2 regions of the Achromobacter sp. SX5 genome follow, and region 1 is predicted to be linked to the other one. Evidence: predicted binding sites of a transcription regulator. Region 1 holds the regulator's gene; the other holds the start of a gene.
The links. Region 1 encodes LexA, which represses DNA repair genes until DNA is damaged. Its sites were predicted from a motif close to ACTGTATNNNNATACAGT; they were not measured.

Region 1 (10,967 bases):
GCTCGGCCTGCAAGGCGGCCAGGGCGGCGGCGTCGCCGCGCGCATCGTCCAGCATCTCGCGCCAGGTCATCTGCTGCATCAGGAAGGCGCCGTCCATGGAGGTGTTGCTTTCGGTCTGCAGGTCCACGCCGGCCTGTTCGCACAGGTAGCGGGCCCGCAGCAGCGGGTCGCGCAGCTGGCGGTAGGCCTCGTTGGCGCGCGCCGCCCATTGCATGGCGACGCGGCGTTCGGCCGGACTGGCGGTGGCGTAACGGTCGGGATGCACCTGGGCGGCGACGGCGCGCCACGCGCTTTCCAGCGCCCGGGCGTCGAGGTCGAAGCGTGCCGGCAAGCCGAACAGGCTGAAGTGGTCGTCTCCAGCCAAGACTACACCGTGAACGACTCGCCGCAGCCGCAGGTCGCCTTCTCGTTGGGGTTGCGGAACTTGAAGCCTTCGTTCAGGCCTTCGCGGGCGTAGTCGAGCTCGGTGCCGTCGAGGTAGGACAGGCTCTTGGGATCGACGAAAACCTTCACGCCGAAGCTCTCGAACACCTGGTCCTCGGGCGCCGCGTCGTCCACGTACTCGAGCTTGTAGGCCATGCCGGAGCAGCCCGTGGTCCTAACGCCGAGCCGCAAGCCGATACCCTTTCCGCGCTTCTGCAGGTAGCGGCCGATATGGGTGGCGGCCTGTTGGGTCAGGGTAACGGACATGTTCAGCTCGCCACGGTTTCGGCCGCGACCGAATGCTTTTCTTTGTAGTTCTGCACCGCCGCCTTGATCGCGTCTTCGGCCAGGATGGAACAGTGCACCTTCACCGGCGGCAGGGCCAGCTCTTCGGCGATCTGCGTGTTGCGGATCTTCATGGCCTCGTCGAGCGTCTTGCCCTTGACCCATTCCGTCACCAGCGAGCTGGAGGCGATGGCCGAGCCGCAGCCGTAGGTCTTGAAGCGCGCGTCTTCGATCACGCCGGCTTCGTTGACCTTGATCTGCAGCTTCATGACGTCGCCACAGGCCGGCGCGCCGACCATGCCGGTGCCCACCGATTCGTCCGACTTGTCGAACGAGCCGACGTTGCGGGGGTTTTCGTAGTGATCCAGAACTTTGGTGCTGTAAGACATGCTATTTCTCCACGGATTTCTTGGCGCGGGCGCTTAGTGCGCGGCCCACTGCACGGTGTTCAAGTCGATGCCTTCCTTGGCCATTTCCCACAGCGGCGACATATCGCGCAGCTTGCCGACGCGGCTCTTGATGAGCTCGACGGCGAAGTCGACTTCCTGCTCGGTGGTGAAGCGGCCCAGCGTGAAACGGATCGAGCTGTGCGCCAGCTCGTCGTTGCGGCCCAGGGCGCGCAGCACGTAGGACGGTTCCAGGCTGGCCGAGGTGCAGGCCGAGCCGCTGGAGACGGCCAGTTCCTTGATCGCCATGATCAGGGACTCGCCTTCGACATAGTTGAAGCTGACGTTCAGGTTGTGCGGCACGCGCTGGTCCATGTCGCCGTTCAGGTAGACCTCTTCGATCTGCGACAGGCCTTTCCAGAGGCGGTCGCGCAACATGCGGATGCGCTCGTTCTCGGTGCCCATTTCCTCGCGGGCCAGGCGGAAGGCCTCGCCCATGCCGACGATCTGGTGGGTGGCCAGCGTGCCCGAGCGGAAACCGCGCTCATGGCCGCCGCCGTGCATCTGCGCTTCGATGCGGATGCGCGGCTTGCGGCGCACGTACAGGGCGCCGATGCCCTTGGGGCCATAGGTCTTGTGGGCCGAGAACGACATCAGGTCGACCTTGAGCTTCTGCAGGTCGATTTCCACCTTGCCGGTGGCCTGCGCGGCGTCGACGTGGAAGATGATGCCCTTCTCGCGGCAGATTTCGCCCAGGGTTTCCACGTCCTGGATCACGCCGATTTCGTTGTTCACCATCATCACGGACACCAGCACGGTGTCGGGGCGCAGCGCGGCCTTGAAGGTGTCCAGGTCGATCAGGCCGTTGTCCTTGACGTCCAGGTAGGTCACTTCGAAGCCCTGGCGCTCCAGCTCGCGACAGGTGTCGAGCACGGCCTTGTGCTCGGTCTTGACGGTAATGATGTGCTTGCCGCGCTCGGAGTAGAAGTTCGCGGCGCCCTTGATGGCCAGGTTGTCGGATTCCGTGGCGCCGGAGGTCCAGACGATTTCGCGCGGGTCGGCGTTGACCAGCTTGGCGACTTCTTCGCGGGCGCGCTCGACGGCCTCTTCCGACTCCCAGCCGAACGCGTGGCTGCGCGAAGCCGGGTTGCCGAAGTTGTCGTACAGCCAGGGCACCATCTTTTCAACGACGCGGGGATCGACGGGCGTCGTGGCGGAATAGTCCAGATAGATCGGGCGGGTGGTCATTTCTACAACTCCTACTACTTATACGGTGGCATTGGCGGCGACGGTCGCGGTCGGGGCATTGGCGGCATTGGCGCCCCCCACCCGGTTGACGCGGACTGCGCAGGCCTGTGCCTGATTGTTGGCTTCCTGCAGCTGGCGCACGCGCTGCTGATCGACCAGATCCTGCAGCGACACCGAGTCCAGGTAATCGACCATCTTGCGGTTGAGCGTGGCCCAGAGTTCGTGCGTCATGCACTTGCCCGGCTTGCCGTCGTTGCCGCTGGTACAGTCGCGCTTGCCGCCGCAGCTGGTGGCGTCCAGCGGCTCGTCCACGGCGAAGATGATGTCGGCGACGGTCACGTTGCGCGCCAGGCGGGCCAGCGAATAGCCGCCGCCCGGGCCGCGCACGCTGTCCACGAGTTCGTGGCGGCGCAGCTTGCCGAACAGCTGTTCCAGGTAGGACAACGAGATATTCTGACGCTGGCTGATGGCCGCAAGCGTGACCGGACCGCTATGCTGCCGCATAGCCAGGTCGATCATGGCAGTCACGGCGAAACGCCCTTTGGTAGTTAGCCGCATGGTAGGTTCCCAGTGATTCGGCAACGGCCGCCGGCGAATCCAGCGGCCAATACCCGAGTAATTGGCTCAAGTATAGCCTAATCCCGACTAATTTGGTATGGCACCGGCCTAGAAAAAACCGCGCATATGCGCGGTTTTTCATTGCCAGGCACTTCCGGGAACCGCACACAGGCGGTTCCAAGTACGGAATCAGGCTGCCTGGTACTGGGTTGCGCGCTTGCGCACCAGTTCGAGCACACCCTGACAGGCGTCTTCGAGGTAGTCCAGAACCTTGCCGAAACCGTCGGCGCCGCCATAGTAGGGATCGGGCACGGTGGCCTCTTCGAACTCGTTGGCAAAGCGCATCAGCAGCATCAGCTTGTGCTGGTAGGCCTTGGGGCACTGCTGCTGCATGGCCGAGAGGTTGTCCCAGTCCATGGCGAGGATCAGGTCGAAATCGCGGAAATCTTCCGCGGTGACCTGACGCGCTTCGCAGTGCGTGATCTCGTAGCCGCGCTTGCGCGCTGCGGCCTGCGCCCGGGCATCAGGCGCCTCGCCGATGTGAAACGCGTGCGTGCCCGCGGAGTCGATGCGAACCACATCGCTCAAACCCGCGTCATTCACCAAATGGCGAAACACGCCCTCTGCGCTCGGCGAGCGACAGATATTGCCCATGCAAACGAAAAGTACCTTGGTCATCATGGGTGTAAGTGTGCGGGAAAACCCGAGATAAGGCAAGTTTTTTTTGCGTTTGCGTAAATGGCTCAGGGCAAATATGTCCCCATCACTTTTTCATATGATTCAATGGCTTGCATCAACAATCAAAAGCAACGCTTGAACTCCGGGGCGGGATAATCGACGGCGCCGCAGGCGGGCGATTGCAACGCAACAGATCGGCGGCCGATTCAGCAAGGTGTCAGCAAAAAGACACAACAAGATACGTCAGACGGCGCCGTCCAGCAGCACCCGCTGTTTCAGCGCGGTCAGGGCGTCGCGCGCCGCCGCGGCCTGCTCGAATTCCAGGTTGCGGGCGTGGTCCATCATCAGCTTTTCCAGGCGCTTGATTTCGCGCGCCATGGCCTTTTCGTCCTTCATGAATTCGGCCGGCACCGCCGCTTCCAGCGCGTCGTGCTGGGTCGGCGCGACGATGCCGTCGATGAGCTCGCGCACCGCCTTCTGCACGCCGCGCGCCGTGATGCCGTGGTCCTCGTTGAACTGCAGCTGCTTGTTGCGGCGGCGGCCGGTTTCCTCGATGGCGCGCTGCATCGAATCGGTGATGCGGTCGGCATAGAGGATGGCGTGGCCGTTCAGGTTGCGCGCGGCCCGCCCGATGGTCTGGATCAGGCTGCGCTCGGAACGCAGGAAACCCTCTTTGTCGGCGTCCAGGATGGCGACCAGCGACACTTCGGGAATGTCCAGGCCTTCGCGCAGCAGGTTGATCCCCACCAGCACGTCGAAGGTGCCCAGGCGCAGGTCGCGGATGATCTCCACCCGCTCGACCGTGTCGATGTCGGAGTGCAGGTAGCGCACCCGCACGCCGTGCTCGCTCAGGAAGTCCGTCAGGTCCTCGGCCATGCGCTTGGTCAGGGTGGTGACCAGCACCCGTTCGCTGCGCGCCACGCGTTCCTTGATCCGGCCCAGCAGGTCGTCGACCTGGGTGCGCGCCGGCAGCACCTCGACCAGCGGATCGACCAGGCCGGTGGGACGCACCACCTGCTCGACGACGTTGTCGGCGTGCTCTTTCTCGTAGGCGGCCGGCGTGGCCGAGACGAATACGCACTGGCGCATGCGGGCCTCGAACTCCTCCAGCCGCAGCGGCCGGTTGTCCAGCGCCGAGGGCAGCCGGAACCCGTACTGCACCAGCGTCTCCTTGCGCGAGCGGTCGCCGCGGTACATGCCGCCCAGCTGGCCGATGGTGACGTGGCTTTCGTCGATGAACATGAGCGCGTCGGCCGGCAGGTAGTCGATCAGGGTGGGCGGCGGCTCGCCCGGGGCGGCGCCCGACAGGTGGCGCGAGTAGTTCTCGATGCCCTTGCAGAAGCCCAGCTCCTGCAGCATCTCCAGGTCGAAGCGGGTGCGCTGCTCCAGGCGCTGGGCCTCGACCAGGTGGCCGTCGTCGGTGAAGCGCCTGACGCGTTCGCGCAGCTCTTCCTTGATGGTCTCGATGGCGCGCAGCACGGTGTCGCGCGGCGTTACGTAGTGCGAGCCGGGATAGACGGTGAAGCGCGGCAGCTTCTGGCGGATGCGGCCGGTCAGGGGGTCGAAGAGCTCCAGGCTTTCGACCTCGTCGTCGAACAGCGTCAGGCGCAGCGCCAGCTCGGGGCTTTCGGCCGGAAAGATGTCGATGGTCTCGCCGCGCACGCGGAAGGTGCCGCGCGTGAAATCGGCGTCGTTGCGGGTGTACTGCATGGCGACCAGGCGCGCCAGGATCTCGCGCCGCGAGATCTGGTCGCCGGCGCGCAGGATCAGCACCATCGCGTGGTAGTCGCCAGGATTGCCGATACCGTAGATACACGACACCGTGCCCACGATGATGGTGTCGCGGCGCTCCAGCAGGCTCTTGGTGGCCGACAGCCGCATCTGCTCGATGTGCTCGTTGATGGAGGAGTCTTTCTCGATGAACAGGTCGCGCGTCGGCACGTAGGCCTCGGGCTGGTAGTAGTCGTAGTACGAGACGAAGTACTCGACCGCGTTCTTCGGGAAGAACTCGCGCATCTCGGCGTAGAGCTGCGCGGCCAGCGTCTTGTTGGGGGCCAGCACCAGCGCGGGCCGGCCCAGGCGCGCGATGACGTTGGCCATGGTGTAGGTCTTGCCCGAACCGGTCACGCCCAGGAGCGTCTGGAACATCAGGCCGTCTTCGACGCCCTGGACCAGGCCGTCGATGGCGGCGGGCTGGTCGCCGGCCGGCGGATATGGCTGGTACAGGTGAAACGGGCTGCCCGGAAAGTCGATGAAGCCGCCGCCGGCAACGGCTGGCACGCCATCGTCCCCGGCGACGACGGCTTCCACGCTCGGGTCTATTGTGGGCTTAGGCATGCTAGACTCTTCCAGGGTAAACCCCCCATTATCCACAGCACCCCGGACTGCGTCCACCCACCTCATCAGACTCCCATGAGCACCCTTTTCGATTCCGTCGAACTCGCGCCGCGCGACCCCATTCTTGGCCTGAACGAACAATACAACGCCGACACGCGTCCCGGTAAAGTCAATCTGGGCGTGGGCGTGTACTACGACGACGAGGGCCGCATCCCCCTGCTGGGCGCGGTGCGCAAGGCTGAAACCGCCCGCATCGAGGCCGCCGCGGCCCGCGGCTACCTGCCGATCGAAGGTATCGCCGGGTACAACGCCGGCGCGCAGGCCCTGCTGCTGGGCAAGGATTCCGCGCTGGCCGCCGCCGGCCGCGTGCTGACCACCCAGGCCCTGGGCGGCACGGGCGCGCTGAAGATCGGCGCCGACTTCCTGCGCCAGCTGCTGCCCTCTTCCAAGGTCCTGATCAGCAACCCGAGCTGGGAAAACCACCGCGCGCTGTTCGAGCGCGCCGGTTTCGAAGTCGGCACCTACGCCTACTACGACGCCGCCACCCGCGGCCTGGACTTCGACGCCATGCTGGCCGACCTGAAGGCCGCTCCGGCCAAGACCGTGGTCGTGCTGCACGCCTGCTGCCACAACCCCACCGGCGTGGACCCCACCATGGACCAGTGGAAGCAGATCGCCGCCGTGGTCAAGGAAAACAATCTGGTGCCGTTCCTGGACATCGCCTACCAGGGCTTCGGCGACGGCCTGACGGAAGACGCCGCGGTCGTGCGCATGTTCGCCGACCTGGACCTGACCATGTTCATCAGCTCCTCGTTCTCGAAGTCGTTCTCGCTGTACGGCGAGCGCGTCGGCGCGCTGACGGTCGTGGCCGGCAGCAAGGACGAAGCCGCCCGCGTGCTGAGCCAGCTCAAGCGCGTGATCCGCACCAACTACTCCAACCCGCCCACCCACGGCGGCACGGTGGTGTCCACGGTGCTGAACACGCCCGAACTGTTCGCCATGTGGGAACAGGAACTGGCCGGCATGCGCGACCGCATCCGCCTGATGCGCAAGCAGCTGGTCGAGAAGATCCAGGAACACGGCGGCAAGCAGGACTTCAGCTTCGTGCTGCGCCAGCGCGGCATGTTCTCGTACTCGGGCCTGACCGCCGCCCAGGTGGACCGCCTGCGCGAAGAGCATGGCGTCTACGCCGTGTCCAGCGGCCGCATCTGCGTGGCCGCGCTCAACAGCGGCAACATCGACAAGGTCGCCAAGAGCATCGCCGCGGTGCTGTAAACGGCCCGCCATCCGGCCTCAAACGGGACCCGCGGGTCCCGTTTTTTATGGACGCCCGCCCACGGCTTGCTTTTTTGCGCTGCGTCCCCCAGAATGGCCGCTGTATATATGTACAGTCCGCCAGCAACGGATCATCGCCATGGCCAGCAAACTCACCGATCGCCAACAGCAAATCCTGGATCTCATCAGGCAAACCGTCGCGCGCACGGGTTTTCCGCCCACACGCGCCGAGATCGCGCAGGCCCTGGGTTTCCGCTCGCCCAACGCAGCCGAAGACCACCTCAAGGCGCTGGCGCGCAAGGGGGCCATCGAGCTCACCGCGGGCGCCTCGCGCGGCATCCGCCTGAAGGACGCCGCCGGCGCGCCCGCGCAGGCATCCCTGCCCATGCCCGCCCTGGCGCAGCTCTTGCTGCCGCTGGTGGGCCGCGTGGCCGCCGGCAGCCCCATCCTGGCGGCCGAACACGTCGAACGCGAGGTCGGCGTGGACCCCAACCTGTTCGCCCAGGCGCCCGACTACCTGCTGAAGGTGCGCGGCATGAGCATGCGCGACGCCGGCATCCTCGAAGGCGACCTGCTCGCCGTCAAAAAAGCGTCCGAGGCCCGCAACGGCCAGATCGTGGTGGCCCGCCTCGGCGACGACGTCACGGTCAAGCGCCTGCAGCGCCAGAACGGCCATATCGAGCTCCTGCCCGAAAATCCGGACTTCCAGACCATCGTGGTCGGGGCCGACCAGGATTTCGCGCTGGAAGGCATCGCGGTGGGGCTGATTCGTACGCACGCGCTGCATTGAGCCTGCGCGCAGGCATAAAGAAACCCGCCTAGGCGGGTTTCTGTTTGGGCGGCCGAACCGGTCAGTGCTTGAGCACCGGATCGGTCGAGCCTTCGGCGGGCTTGGCCACCAGGGGCTCCTTGACCGCTTCTTCCTCGGCCAGGGGCTCGGGCAGGCGTTCCAGCGCCAGCTCCAGCACCTTGTCGATCCAGCGCACCGGCACGATCTCGAGGTGGTTCTTGACGTTGTCCGGAATCTCCGCCAGGTCCTTGACGTTTTCTTCCGGGATCAGAACCATCTTGATCCCGCCGCGGTGGGCGGCCAGCAGCTTTTCCTTCAGGCCGCCGATGGGCAGCACTTCGCCGCGCAGCGTGATCTCGCCGGTCATGGCGACGTCGGCGCGCACCGGGATGCGCGACAGGGCCGACACCATGGCCGTGGTGATCGCGATACCGGCGGACGGGCCGTCCTTGGGCGTCGCGCCTTCCGGCACGTGCACGTGCATATCGTGCTTCTCGAACACGCTGTCGGCAAAGCCCAGGCGGCGGGCGCGCGAGCGCACCACCGTGCGGGCCGCCTCGACCGATTCCTTCATCACGTCGCCCAGCGAACCGGTGCGTTGGATGACGCCCTTGCCGGGCATGTCGGCGACTTCGATCGTCAGCAGGTCGCCGCCGACTTCGGTCCACGCCAGGCCGGTGACCTGGCCGATTTGGTTTTCCTTCTCGGCCATGCCGAAGGCGTAGCGGCGCACGCCCAGGTATTCGTTCAGGTTCTCACCCGTCACGTTGACCGGCTTGACCTCGGGCGTCTTGCCCTCGGCCTTGGCGCGGTCGGCCTGGGTCAGCAGCTGCTTGATGACCTTGCGGCAGATCTTGCCCACTTCGCGTTCGAGCGCACGCACGCCGGCTTCGCGGGTGTAGTAGCGCACGATGTCGCGCAGCGCGCTGTCGTCGACGGTCAGCTCGCTATCCTTGACGCCGTTGTTCTTCATCAGCTTGGGCAGCAGATGGTCGCGGGCGATGTGGATCTTTTCTTCCTCGGTGTAGCCCGACAGGCGGATCACTTCCATCCGGTCCAGCAGGGCCGGCGGAATGTTCAGCGTGTTGCTGGTGGCCACGAACATGACGTCGGACAGGTCGAAGTCGACTTCGATGTAGTGGTCCTGGAATGTGTGGTTCTGTTCCGGGTCCAGCACTTCGAGCAGGGCCGACGAGGGGTCGCCGCGGAAATCCATGCCCAGCTTGTCGATTTCATCGAGCAGGAACAGCGGATTGCGCACGCCCACCTTGGACATGTTCTGGACGATCTTGCCCGGCATGGAGCCGATGTACGTGCGGCGGTGGCCGCGGATCTCGGCTTCGTCGCGCACGCCGCCCAGCGCCATGCGCACGAACTTGCGGTTCGTGGCCTTGGCGATGGACTGCCCCAGCGAGGTCTTGCCCACGCCCGGAGGGCCGACCAGACACAGGATCGGCGCCTTCACCTTGTCCACGCGCTGCTGCACGGCAAGGTATTCCAGGATGCGTTCCTTGACCTTCTCCAGGCCATAGTGGTCGTTGTCCAGCACCGCCTCGGCGTTGCTGATGGAATTGTTGATCTTGCTCTTTTTCTTCCAGGGAAGATTGATGAGCGTATCGATGTAGTTGCGCACCACGGTGGCTTCGGCCGACATGGGCGACATGAGCTTGAGCTTCTTGAGCTCGGCATCGGCCTTCTTGCGCGCCTCTTTGGGCATGTGCGCGGCGATGATCTTCTTTTCGAGCTCTTCGATGTCCGCGCCCTCTTCGCCCTCGCCCAACTCCTTCTGAATGGCCTTGACCTGCTCATTCAGGTAGTAGTCGCGCTGGCTCTTTTCCATCTGCTTCTTCACGCGGCCGCGAATCCGCTTCTCGACCTGGAGGATGTCGATTTCGGTTTCGAGCTGCGTGAGCAGGCCTTCGAGGCGCTCGGAGGTGCCGACGATCTCGAGCATTTTCTGCTTCTGCTCGAGTTTCAGCGGAAGATGCGCGGCGATCGTGTCGGCCAGGCGCCCGGCATCGTCGATGCCGGCCAGCGAGGTCAGGATCTCCGGGGGGATCTTCTTGTTCAGTTTTACGTACTGCTCGAACTGGGCGACGATCGCGCGGCGCAGGGCCTCGGTTTCGGAGCCCTGCATGGCGTCGGGTTCGATCGGCGACACCTGGCAGGTGAAGTGCGAATCGGCGTCTTCGATGCTGTTGATGCGGGCGCGCTGGGTGCCCTCGACCAGCACCTTGACGGTGCCGTCGGGCAGCTTGAGCATTTGCAGGATGCCGGCGACGCAGCCGATCTCGTAGACGTCTTCGGGCGTGGGATCATCCTTGCCGGCGGATTTCTGGGCCACCAGCATGATGCTTTTGCCCGCTTCCATCGCAACCTCGAGCGCGCGGATCGAGCGCGGACGGCCGACGAACAGCGGGATGACCATGTGCGGGAACACCACCACGTCGCGCAGTGGGAGCAGGGGCAGGTCGATCGGGTCGGAAGGCAGGGTCTGGCTGGCAGACATAGGAGGTTCCTCGGTATGACTCGGCGTATCGGGGACGGTTGGCCCGATTTTCGGACCAAGCACGTCAGTTACGTCTGTTATGGGAACAATAGCCGAAAATTCAAGATCTCGGCGCCTCGATAGCCCAAAGGTTAAAAAAACCCCGCGGGGGCACCTTCAGTATGCAGGGGACAGGGCCGGGAGAAAAGCGGATTTCCCCCGACGGTACGCCTGGAGACAAAAAAACCCGTTACGAGAACGGGCTTTTTTGAAATATCAGGCCGCGGCGTCCCTGACTTCTCCCCGCTCCGGCTTGTCCGTCGCGGCGGCTTCGTCGGCGTAGATCAGCAAGGGCTTGCCGTCTCCGTCGATGGCGCCTTCGTCCAGCACCACGCGCTTGACGTTGCCCTGGGAAGGCAGGTCGTACATGGTGTCGAGCAGGGCCTGCTCGATGATGGAGCGCAGGCCGCGGGCGCCGGTCTTGCGGCGCAGCGCCTTG
Region 2 (10,967 bases), 1.8 Mb from region 1:
GCGATGAAGCCGACCACCGGCTTCTTCATGTTGTCCTTGGCCCACTGCGCGGCGTTGACTTCGTCCGGACCGCCGATTTCGCCGATCATGATGACGGCGTCGGTGTCGGGATCGTCATTGAACATCTTCAGCACGTCGACGTGCTTCAGGCCGTTGATCGGGTCGCCGCCGATGCCGACGGCGCTGGATTGACCCAGGCCCAGCTCGGTGACTTGCGCCACGGCTTCGTACGTCAGGGTGCCCGAGCGGCTGACGATGCCGATGCGGCCCTTGCGGTGGATGTGGCCCGGCATGATGCCGATCTTGATTTCGTCGGGGGTGATCAGGCCGGGGCAGTTCGGGCCCAGCAACAGGGTCTTGCTGCCCTTGGCCTTCATGCGGTTCTTGACGTCCAGCATGTCGCGGACGGGAATGCCTTCGGTGATGCAGATGACCAGGTCCAGCTCGGCTTCGACGGCTTCCCAGATGGCCGCGGCGGCGCCAGCCGGCGGCACGTAGATGACGGAGACGGTCGCGCCGGTGTCAGCCTTGGCTTCCTTGACCGAAGCGAAGATGGGCACGCCTTCGAAGTCCTCGCCGGCCTTCTTGGGGTTCACGCCGGCCACGAAGGCGGCTTTGCCGTTGGCGTACTCACGGCACATGCGGGTGTGGAACTGGCCCGTCTTGCCCGTGATGCCCTGGGTGATGACCTTGGTGTCCTTGTTGATCAGAATCGACATTTGTGAATCCTTGGATTTTCTTTGTACCGCCGGGCCGCCCCAAGGTGCAGGACGCCCCCTTGGGGGGCAGCAAGCCGAAGGGCGCGGCGTGGGGGCATATTTACTTGACGGCGGCTACGACGCGGGTGGCGGCTTCAGCCATCGTGTCGGCGCTGATGATCGGCAGACCGGAGTCGGCCAGCATCTTCTTGCCGAGTTCTTCGTTGGTTCCCTTCATGCGGACGACCAGCGGAACGTTCAGGTTGACAGCCTTACATGCGGCGATCACGCCTTCGGCGATGACGTCGCAGCGCATGATGCCGCCGAAGATGTTGACCAGGATGGCCTTCACGCCCTTGTTCTTGAGCATGATCTTGAAGGCTTCGGTGACCTTTTCGGCGGTGGCGCCGCCGCCCACGTCCAGGAAGTTGGCCGGCTCGCCGCCGAACAGCTTGATGGTGTCCATGGTGGCCATGGCCAGGCCGGCGCCGTTGACCAGGCAGCCGATGTTGCCGTCGAGCTGGATGTAGGCCAGGTCGAACTTGCTGGCTTCGATTTCAGCGGGATCTTCTTCGTCCAGGTCGCGGTAGGCGACGATTTCCGGGTGGCGGAACAGGGCGTTGGAATCGAAGTTGAACTTGGCGTCCAGGGCGATGATGTTGCCCTTGCTGTCGCGGTTCAGGGGGTTGATCTCGACCAGCGAGGCGTCGGTGTCCATGTAGCACTGGTACAGCTTCTGGAACACGTCCACGGCCTGGGCGGTGGAGTCGGCGGGCAGGCCGATCGCGTTGGCGATCTTGGTGGCCTGTTCGGCCGAGAGGCCGGTCAGCGGATCGATGTATTCGGTGATGATCTTCTCGGGGGTGGAGTGGGCCACTTCCTCGATGTCCATGCCGCCTTCGCTGGAGGCGATGAAGGCGACCTTCTGGGTGGCGCGGTCGGTGACCAGCGACACGTAGTATTCCTTCTGGATGTCCGCGCCTTCTTCGATGTACAGGCGGCGGACCTTCTGGCCTTCCGGACCGGTCTGGTGCGTGACCAGCTGCATGCCCAGGATTTCGGAGGCCAGCTTGCGCACGTCCTCGATCGAGCGGGCCAGCTTCACGCCGCCGCCCTTGCCGCGGCCGCCCGCGTGAATTTGCGCCTTGACGACCCACACCGGTCCACCCAGCTTTTCAGCGGCAGCCACGGCCTCGTCGACGGAAAGAGCGGGGATCCCGCGCGGCACCGGGACGCCAAATTGCTTCAGCAGTTCCTTGCCTTGATACTCGTGGATTTTCATGTGTTACCTGTCAGGACGTATGAGTAAGAGAGGGTGAATCGGTAGCCGAATCGGCCGATGCCTCAGCGCTACCCCCGGTGTACCACTTGGGATAGTGCTCAGCCACGACCGGGCCGCCGGTGCTGAGCGCATGGCAGCCGTCCAGTTGGAATGGACGCCGGTTCGGGTTGTTTTCCTGCCGCCGGCGGTTGGCCATGGTCTGGACCGCCGCGGTGGGAAGCACCTGCGACAGCTCGGTCATGTGAGTACAGCCCTCCACGTGCCCGAACCGCTCCTTGACCTGTCGGCGAAACCCCTTGAGCAGGTTCATGCCGACCAAATCAGTGTAAGCCGGTTCGATGGCCATGCAATGCGCGCCGTAAGGCGCGGCGTCATAGACGGCCTGCGCGGCCACGATCTCGAAATTCGCGTCGATGGTGATGCGCAGGTGCATGTGGTGGATGGGCTGCCCGGCCTTGAACATCTCGCCGTCGCGCTTGGGGAAATCGTACGCCTTGACGTCGATCAGTTCGGCTTCCAGATCCCACAGACCGTCGTCGCGCGCGTACGACTGCACGCGTATGGAACGCGTGTGCAGGGGCTGGCGAGGGTAATCCGGCGGTGGCAAGGGCATGCTGGGGCCTGCGAGGCAAAAATGGCCTGCGCATGGTGCGCGGCAACAAAACCTTGAAAGTATAGCGCAGGCGGCTATGACTCCCCCAGAAACCAGCCGCCCGGCAGGGTTGCCCCCGCCGGGCGGTCCGACGCTCCCGAAAATAGGGGACGCTGGTGCGGTCAGGCCGCCTGGCGCAGCGCGCGCGCGGCCTGCACCATGCCGATGAGCGCGGCCTCGGTTTCGGGCCAGGCGCGCGTCTTCAGGCCGCAGTCCGGATTGACCCACAGGCGTTCCTTGGGCAGGCGCGCCGCGGCCTTCTCCATCAGGCCGACCATCCAGTCCACCTCGGGCACGTTGGGCGAATGGATGTCGTACACGCCTGGGCCGATGTCGTTCGGATAGCGGAAGTCCTCGAAGGCCTTGAGCAGCTCCATGTTGGAGCGCGAGGTCTCGATGGTGATGACGTCGGCGTCCATCGCCGCGATGGATTCGATGATGTCGTTGAACTCCGAATAGCACATGTGGGTGTGAATCTGGGTTTCGTCGCGCACGCCGGCAGTGGACAGGCGGAAGCAGTCCACCGCCCAGTCCAGGTAGGCCTGCCAGTCGGCGCGGCGCAGCGGCAGGCCTTCACGGATGGCGGGCTCGTCGATCTGGATCACGCTGATGCCGGCGGCCTCCAGGTCGACCACTTCGTCGCGCAGCGCCAGCGCCAGCTGGCGGCAGGTCTGCTCGCGCGGCTGGTCGTCGCGCACGAAGGACCATTGCAGGATGGTGACCGGGCCGGTCAGCATGCCCTTGACCGGCTTGTCGGTCAGCGACTGCGCGTACGACGACCAGCCCACGGTCATGGGCGCCGGGCGGGCCACGTCGCCGAAGATGATGGGCGGCTTGACGCAGCGCGAGCCGTAGCTTTGGACCCAGCCGTTCCTGGTGAACGCGAAGCCGGCCAGCAGTTCGCCGAAGTATTCCACCATGTCGTTGCGCTCGGGCTCGCCGTGCACCAGCACGTCCAGGCCCACTTTTTCCTGGAAGCGGATGACTTCCTCGATCTCCTTGCGGATGGCGTTTTCGTAGGCCGAGTCGGTCAGCGCGCCGGCCTTCCAGTCGCGCCGCAGGGCGCGGATTTCGGCGGTCTGCGGGAACGAGCCGATGGTCGTGGTCGGATAGGCCGGCAGGCCCAGTTGTTCCTGCTGGCGGGCGATGCGGCCGGCGAACGGCGCGCGCTCGCGCGACACCTCGGCGGCGGCGGCCATGCGCCGGGCGACCGCCGGGTTGTGGATGCGGGCCGAGGCGCGGCGCGCGGCCAGCGCGGCGCGCTGGCTGGCCAGGGCTTCCTGCACGGCCGCGGCTTCGCCGCCGTCCAGCGCACGGCCCAGCAGGCTCAGCTCGTCCAGTTTCTGGGCGGCGAAGGACAGCCAGCTCTTGAGTTCGGCGTCCAGTTCGGTTTCATGCGCCAGATCCACCGGCACGTGCAGCAGCGAGCACGACGGCGCCAGCCACAGGCGTTCGCCCAGCTGCTGCCTGACCGGCGCCAGCGCGGCGATGGCGGCGTCCAGGTCGGTGCGCCAGATGTTGCGGCCGTTGATGACGCCGGCCGAGAGCACCTGGTCGCCGCGCAGGCCGGCGGCCACTTGCGCCAGCTGTTCGGGCGCGCGCACCAGATCCACGTGCAGGCCGGCCACGGGCAGGCCCAGCGCGGTGGCGAGATTGTCTTTCAGGCCGTCGAAATAGGTGGCGGCGAGCAGCTTGACCGGGCTGGCCGACAGCGCCGCGTAGGCCGCGCCGAAAGCGTCGCGCCAGGCTTGCGGCAGGTCCAGCGCCAGGATGGGCTCGTCGATCTGCACCCATTGCACGCCCAGCCGGGCGAAGCGCGCCAGCACCTCCTGGTAGACGGGCAGCAGCGCGGCCAGCAGCTGCAGCTTGCGCTCGTCGGCCGCGCCTTCGGCGTAGGCGTCGCCCTTGCCCAGGTACAGCCAGGTCAGCGGGCCCGGGATCACCGGCTTGACGGCATGGCCCAGCGCCTGGGCTTCCTGGATCTGCTCGAACAGCGATTCGCGGGCGATGCGGAAGGTCTGGCCGGGGACCAGTTCCGGCACGATGTAGTGGTAGTTGGTGTCGAACCACTTGGTCATTTCGCAGGCGGCGGCGGGCTTGCCCGACGGCGCGCGTCCGCGGCCCATGCGGAACAGCGTGTCCAGCGAAACCGGTTCACCGTCCTTCTGGCCGAAGCGCGCGGGCACGGCGCCCAGCAGCGCGGTCCATTCCAGGATCTGGTCGTACCAGGCGAAATCGCCCACGGGCAGGAAGGCCAGGCCGCTGTCGGCCTGCAGCTGCCAGTGTCGGGCGCGCAGCTCGCGGCCGGTCTGTTCGAGTTCGGCGGCGCTTTGCTTGCCCGCCCAATAGGTCTCGACGGCGCGTTTGAGTTCGCGCTGGGCGCCGATGCGGGGGAACCCCAAATTATGAATGATAGTCATGGCAATACCGTCGGATAACAAATTTTGTTCAAGTGACGGTTATTCTGAGGCCAAACCAATATGAGTCAAAATCAATCTCTACATTCATAACATGAGGAAATCTCATAAAATATGCGCTTATTCCATTTGCCTGTATTCCCATGCTCGAAATCCGCCACCTGGAAACGCTGACGGCCATCCGCGAAGGCGGCAGCCTGCAAGAGGCCGCCGAACGCCTGCACCTGACCCAATCGGCCCTGTCGCACCAGTTGCGCGACCTCGAAACCCGACTGGGCACGCCGCTGTTGAACCGCCGCACCCGGCCGGCCCGGCTGACCACGGCCGGGCTGCGGGTGCTGGCGCTGGCCGACGAGGTGCTGCCCCGCATCCGCGCCACCGAGCGCGAGCTGCAGCGGCTGGCGGCCGGCCGCAGTGGGCGGCTGCACCTGGCCATCGACTGCCATTCCTGCTTTCAGTGGCTGATGCCGGCGCTGGACGCGTTCCGCGTGCAGTGGCCGGACGTGGCGCTGGACCTGTCGGCCGCGTTTTCGTTCGCGCCGCTGCCCGCGCTGGTGCGCGGCGACCTCGACCTGGTCATCACCTCGGACCCGCAGCCGCTGGAAGCCGTGCAATACCTGCCGCTGTTCAAGTACGAGCTGGTGCTGGCGGTCTCGGACTCCAATCCGTTGTCGGGCAGCAAGTTCGTGCTGCCCGAGCAGCTGGCCGACCAGACCCTCATCACCTATCCGGTGGACCGGCAACGCCTGGACGTCTTCACGGCCTTTCTCGACCCGGCCGACGTGGAGCCCGCGGCCGTGCGCAAGGCGGAGCTGACGCCCATTATCGCGCAGTTGGTGGCCAGCAACCGCGGCGTGGCCGCCCTGCCCAACTGGGCGCTGACCGAATACATGAACCAGGGGTGGCTGCGCCTGTGCCGGCTGGGGCCGCAAGGCGTATGGCGCACGCTCTACGCCACGGTGCGCAGCGAGGACACGGACGCGTCGTACATCGATGAATTCCTGACCATCACGCGCGACGTGTGCTTCAGGACGCTGTCCGGGATCAAGTCGGCGAAATAGCCGGCCGGCTCAGTCCTCGTCGCCTTCGCCGAGGATGCGGCGGATCACGTCGTGCGCGAAGCCGCGGCTGGCCAGAAAACGCGCCTGCTTGGCGTAGGCCGCGCGGTCTTGCGGCCGGGCCTGGAAACGCTTTTTCCAGACTTCCAGGGCGCGCTCGTATTCGGTGGCGCGCAGCTGGTCGCGCAGTTCGGCGACCTGGTTGTCGTCCACCCCATGCTGGCGCAGTTCCTGGACGATGCGCGCCGTGCCCTGGCGCGCCGCGCGCCGGTGGACCAGGCCCTGCGCAAAGCGTTCGTTGGACAGCCAGCCTTCTTTTTCGAGGGAATCGAGCACGGCCTCGACCTCGGCCGGGTCCTCGGCATGGGCGGCCAGCTTGCGGGCCAGTTCGCCGCGCGCGTGCTCGCGCCGCGACAGATAGCCCACGGCGCGCATCTTCAGCGACGGCCCCTTGCGGGCGGCCGGCTTGGCGTCGTCTTCGGCATCCTGCGCCTGCTCCCGCCGGGCGTCCGAAGTCCGGCGCAGGCCCTCGGGCCTGGCGACGGTTTCGAATTCGTCATCGAGCCTGGCGCGTAGGCGGTCGGCTGAGGTGGGCGGCGGTTTCCAGCTCATGCGTTTCCTGCTTGCCATGAATGACGGCAGGCCCGTGCTGGCGCCTGCCGCGAGTCTGTGGGCCGGATCGGCGGCGGGCAGGACCCGCCGGCCGACGGCTTACTCGGCCGTGTCTTCGGCCGTGGGCACGAATTCGGCCGCGCGGCTCACGATGCCCTGGTTCTCGCGCACGCGGTTCTCGATCTCGATGGCCAGTTCCTTGTGCTCTTTCAGGTATTCGCGGACGTTGTCCTTGCCCTGGCCGATGCGGTTGCCGTTGTAGCTGTACCAGGCGCCGGACTTGTCCACCACGTTGGCGGCCACGCCCAGGTCGATGATTTCGCCCTCGCGCGAGATGCCCGCGCCGTACATGATGTCGAACTCGGCCTGCTTGAACGGCGGCGCGACCTTGTTCTTGACGACCTTGACGCGGGTTTCGTTGCCGACGACTTCGTCGCCCTTCTTGATCGAGCCGATGCGGCGGATGTCCAGGCGCACCGAGGAGTAGAACTTGAGCGCGTTGCCGCCGGTGGTGGTTTCGGGGTTGCCGAACATCACGCCGATCTTCATGCGGATCTGGTTGATGAAGATGACCATGCAGTTGGTCTTCTTGATGGTGGCGGTCAGCTTGCGCAGCGCCTGGCTCATCAGGCGCGCCTGCAGGCCGGGCAGCGAATCGCCCATTTCGCCTTCGATTTCGGCCTTGGGCACCAGGGCCGCCACCGAGTCGACGACGATGAGGTCGACCGAACCCGAGCGCACCAGCGCGTCGGTGATTTCCAGCGCCTGTTCGCCGGTGTCCGGCTGCGAGATCAGCAGGTCGGACAGGTTCACGCCCAGCTTGGCGGCGTACTGCACGTCGAGCGCGTGTTCGGCGTCGACGAAGGCGCAGGTGCCGCCGAGCTTCTGCATTTCAGCCACGACCTGCAGCGTCAGCGTGGTCTTGCCGGAGGATTCCGGACCGTAGATCTCGACCACGCGCCCGCGCGGCAGGCCGCCGACGCCCAGCGCGATGTCCAGCCCGAGCGAGCCCGTGGAAACCACCTGGATGTCGTGCGATACCTCGTTGTCGCCGTAGCGCATGATCGAGCCCTTGCCGAACTGCTTTTCGATCTGCGAAAGCGCGGCGGCAAGCGCCTTGGCCTTTTCCGAAGCGGCGGCCTTGGTGGTTTTGTCGTCCATGTAAAGTCCTGTCTGTAGTCCCGTCTGTGACGTGGTCTGTAACGTATGTTGTAGCGGGGTGATGCTGGTTCGGCGGGATTGCGGGTTTTGCCGCGGAGCTAGATTATGGCATCGGATTGTACTGTACAAAAAAACAGTGTGCCACTGTTTTGCACGTATACCCTGAGTGGCAAGCCGCAAGCCATATGCCAGAATCCCAGGCGAGCCCGGCGTTTCGTCCCCGCAGCGCCGGACCGTGTTTCTTCTACTGTAGCCCATGCGTATCCTGATCGCCGAAGACGACAGCATCCTGGCCGACGGCCTGTCCCGCTCGCTGCGCCACAACGGCTACGCCGTGGATGCCGTGCGCGACGGGCTGGCGGCCGACTCGGCGCTGGCGGCCCAGGCTTTCGACCTGCTCATCCTGGATCTCGGCCTGCCGCAGCTGGCCGGGCTGGAAGTGCTGCGCCGGCTGCGCGCCCGCAACTCCGCCCTGCCCGTGCTCATCCTGACCGCCGCCGACAGCATCGAGCAGCGCGTCAAGGGCCTGGACCTGGGCGCCGACGACTACATGGCCAAGCCCTTCGCGCTGTCCGAGCTCGAGGCCCGCGTGCGCGCGCTGACCCGCCGCGGCGCCGGCGGCGGCGCGACGCTGCTCAAGCACGGCCGGCTGTTGTTCGACCAGACCGGCCGCGTGGCCATGGTGGACGACCAGACGCTGGACCTGTCGGCGCGCGAAGTCAGCCTGCTCGAAATCCTGCTGACCCGCAGCGGCCGCATGGTCAGCAAGACCCAGCTCGTCGACCATCTCTGCGAATGGGGCGAAGAAGTCAGCACCAACGCCATCGAGGTCTATGTGCACCGCCTGCGCAAGAAGCTCGAGCCCAGCGGCGTGAAGATCGTGACCGTGCGCGGGCTGGGCTATTGTCTTGAGCGGGACCAGGGTGCGGCCTACCTCGCCAGCTGATCCCGCGCATCCGGAAGCGCTCAATCAGGAAGCACTGGATGTCATGCAGGCCGGGTCCAAGGGCCCGAGCTTCGCGCCGCCCCAGCGCTCGCTGCTGGGCGAGATCCTGGACTGGATGCTGGCGCCGCTCTTCCTGCTGTGGCCGATGAGCGTGGCGATCACCTACGTGGTGGCGCAGAACATCGCCAACGTGCCCTACGACCGCGCGCTGGCCAACAATCTCTACGTGCTGACCCGGCAGGTCCATGCGCAGGACGGGCGCGCCGTGCTGCGCATGTCGGACGCCGCGCGCGAAGTGCTGCACGCCGACGAGACCGAAAGCGTGTTCTGGCTGGCCCTGGGCAGCCGCGGCGAATACCTGGGCGGCGACCGCGCCCTGCCCCTGCCGTCCAGCGTGGGCCAGCCCCAGCCCGGCCAGGTGCAATACGAGGACGCCACCCTGCGCGGCTTCGGCATCCGGCTGGCGTTCACCTGGGTGGACCTGCATCTGCCGAATACGCAGCCGGCGCTGCTGATCGCCGCCGAGACCGTCGAAAAGCGCACCCAGCTGGCCAACGACATCATCAAGGGCGTGATCATTCCGCAGTTCGTGGTGCTGCCGGTGGCGGTGCTGCTGGTGTGGTTCGGGCTGTCGCGCGGCGTGGCCCCGCTGAACGCGCTGCAGCAGCGGCTGCGCGCGCGCCGGCCGGACGATCTTTCCCCCATCGACGAGCGTGCCGCGCCGTCCGAGATCGCGCCCCTGGTGGCGGCCATGAACGACCTGCTGGACCGGCTCTCGTCCAACGTGCAGGCGCAGCGCCGCTTCGTCGCCGACGCCGCGCACCAGTTGAAGACGCCGCTGGCCGGCCTGCGCACGCAGGCGGAACTGGCCCTGCGCGACGCCAGCCCGGAAGAAATGCAGTCTAGCCTGCGCCAGCTGGTGACCGGTTCGGAACGCGCCACCCGCCTGGTGAACCAGTTGCTGCTGCTGGCCCGCGCCGAGAATCCCAGCGCCATCGGCATGGCGCGCACCGACCTCAACGCCATCGCCTACGAGCAGGCCATGCACTGGGTGCCGCAGGCGCTGTCGCTCAGCACCGACCTGGGTTTCGAAGGCGCCGACGCGCCGGTCGAAATCAACGGCAATCCCCTGCTGCTGGCCGAGCTGCTCAACAACCTGGTGGACAACGCGCTGCGCTACACGCCTCGTGGCGGCCACATCACGGTGCGGGTGCAGTCGCTGCGCGGCCATGCCGTACTGGAGGTGGAGGACTCCGGCCCGGGCATCCCGCCCGAGGAACGCGAGCGCGTGTTCGACCGCTTCTACCGCGTGCTGGGCACCCTGTCCGACGGCAGCGGCCTGGGCCTGGCCATCGTGCGCGAGATCGCGCAGAAGCACCAGGCCAGCGTCGAGATCCATGACCATCCGACGGCGCATTCCTCCCTGCCCGGCATGCGCGTGCGCGTGATTTTCCCGTCCTATGACGACTCGCCGGAGCCGCTGGACAGCTAGGAATATCCCTAGCGCCCCCCGCGGCAGAATCATTTTGTTTCAATTTTAAGATCCAAGTAAGGGTTCCGTCAGAACCCCGTCAGCCTCGCCCCCCAATGTTGCACATAGCTCTCGATGTCGGTGCCGCCGGCGGAGGGCAATGCACGGCGGACCACCGCCGGCAACAAAAACGAGGAGACATCATGAGCACAACAACCATGGCAGGCCGCGGCCCTTCCGCGGGTCCGCGCCCAATGACCAAGGATGAGCGCCGCGTCATCTTTGCGTCGTCGCTGGGCACGGTTTTCGAGTGGTACGACTTCTACCTGTACGGCTCGCTGGCGGCCATCATCGCGCAGCACTTCTTCTCCGGCGTGAACCCCACCGCGGGCTTCATCTTCGCGCTGCTGGCCTTCGCGGCGGGTTTCGCCGTGCGGCCTTTCGGCGCGCTGGTGTTCGGCCGCCTGGGCGACCTAGTCGGACGTAAATACACCTTCCTGGTCACCATCGTGATCATGGGCCTGTCGACCTTCCTGGTCGGCGTGCTGCCCAGCTACGCCAGCATCGGCATCGCCGCCCCGGCCATCCTGATCGGCCTGCGCCTGCTGCAGGGCCTGGCGCTGGGCGGCGAGTACGGCGGCGCGGCGACCTATGTCGCCGAACACGCGCC

Region 2: the regulator LexA is predicted to act here: its motif matches at 8,001-8,018, upstream of recA (recombinase RecA).

Annotation. Positions count from the first base shown of each region.
Region 1 is NZ_CM160041.1:2,260,233-2,271,199, reverse strand. Features, by position in the region: gene hscB (Fe-S protein assembly co-chaperone HscB) at 1-364, opposite strand, end outside; gene iscA (iron-sulfur cluster assembly protein IscA) at 367-690, opposite strand; gene iscU (Fe-S cluster assembly scaffold IscU) at 693-1,097, opposite strand; gene AC1M14_RS10785 (IscS subfamily cysteine desulfurase) at 1,131-2,342, opposite strand; gene iscR (Fe-S cluster assembly transcriptional regulator IscR) at 2,361-2,900, opposite strand; gene AC1M14_RS10775 (low molecular weight protein-tyrosine-phosphatase) at 3,090-3,581, opposite strand; gene uvrB (excinuclease ABC subunit UvrB) at 3,822-5,915, opposite strand; gene AC1M14_RS10765 (amino acid aminotransferase) at 5,991-7,190, shown strand; gene lexA (transcriptional repressor LexA) at 7,330-7,980, shown strand; gene lon (endopeptidase La) at 8,042-10,489, opposite strand; gene clpX (ATP-dependent Clp protease ATP-binding subunit ClpX) at 10,745-10,967, opposite strand, start outside.
Region 2 is NZ_CM160041.1:4,011,500-4,022,466, forward strand. Features, by position in the region: gene sucD (succinate--CoA ligase subunit alpha) at 1-719, opposite strand, end outside; gene sucC (ADP-forming succinate--CoA ligase subunit beta) at 820-1,980, opposite strand; gene AC1M14_RS18820 (DUF2889 domain-containing protein) at 1,991-2,593, opposite strand; gene metE (5-methyltetrahydropteroyltriglutamate--homocysteine S-methyltransferase) at 2,755-5,052, opposite strand; gene AC1M14_RS18830 (LysR family transcriptional regulator) at 5,193-6,110, shown strand; gene recX (recombination regulator RecX) at 6,120-6,719, opposite strand; gene recA (recombinase RecA) at 6,819-7,880, opposite strand; gene AC1M14_RS18845 (response regulator transcription factor) at 8,137-8,826, shown strand; gene AC1M14_RS18850 (sensor histidine kinase) at 8,942-10,318, shown strand; gene AC1M14_RS18855 (MFS transporter) at 10,516-10,967, shown strand, end outside.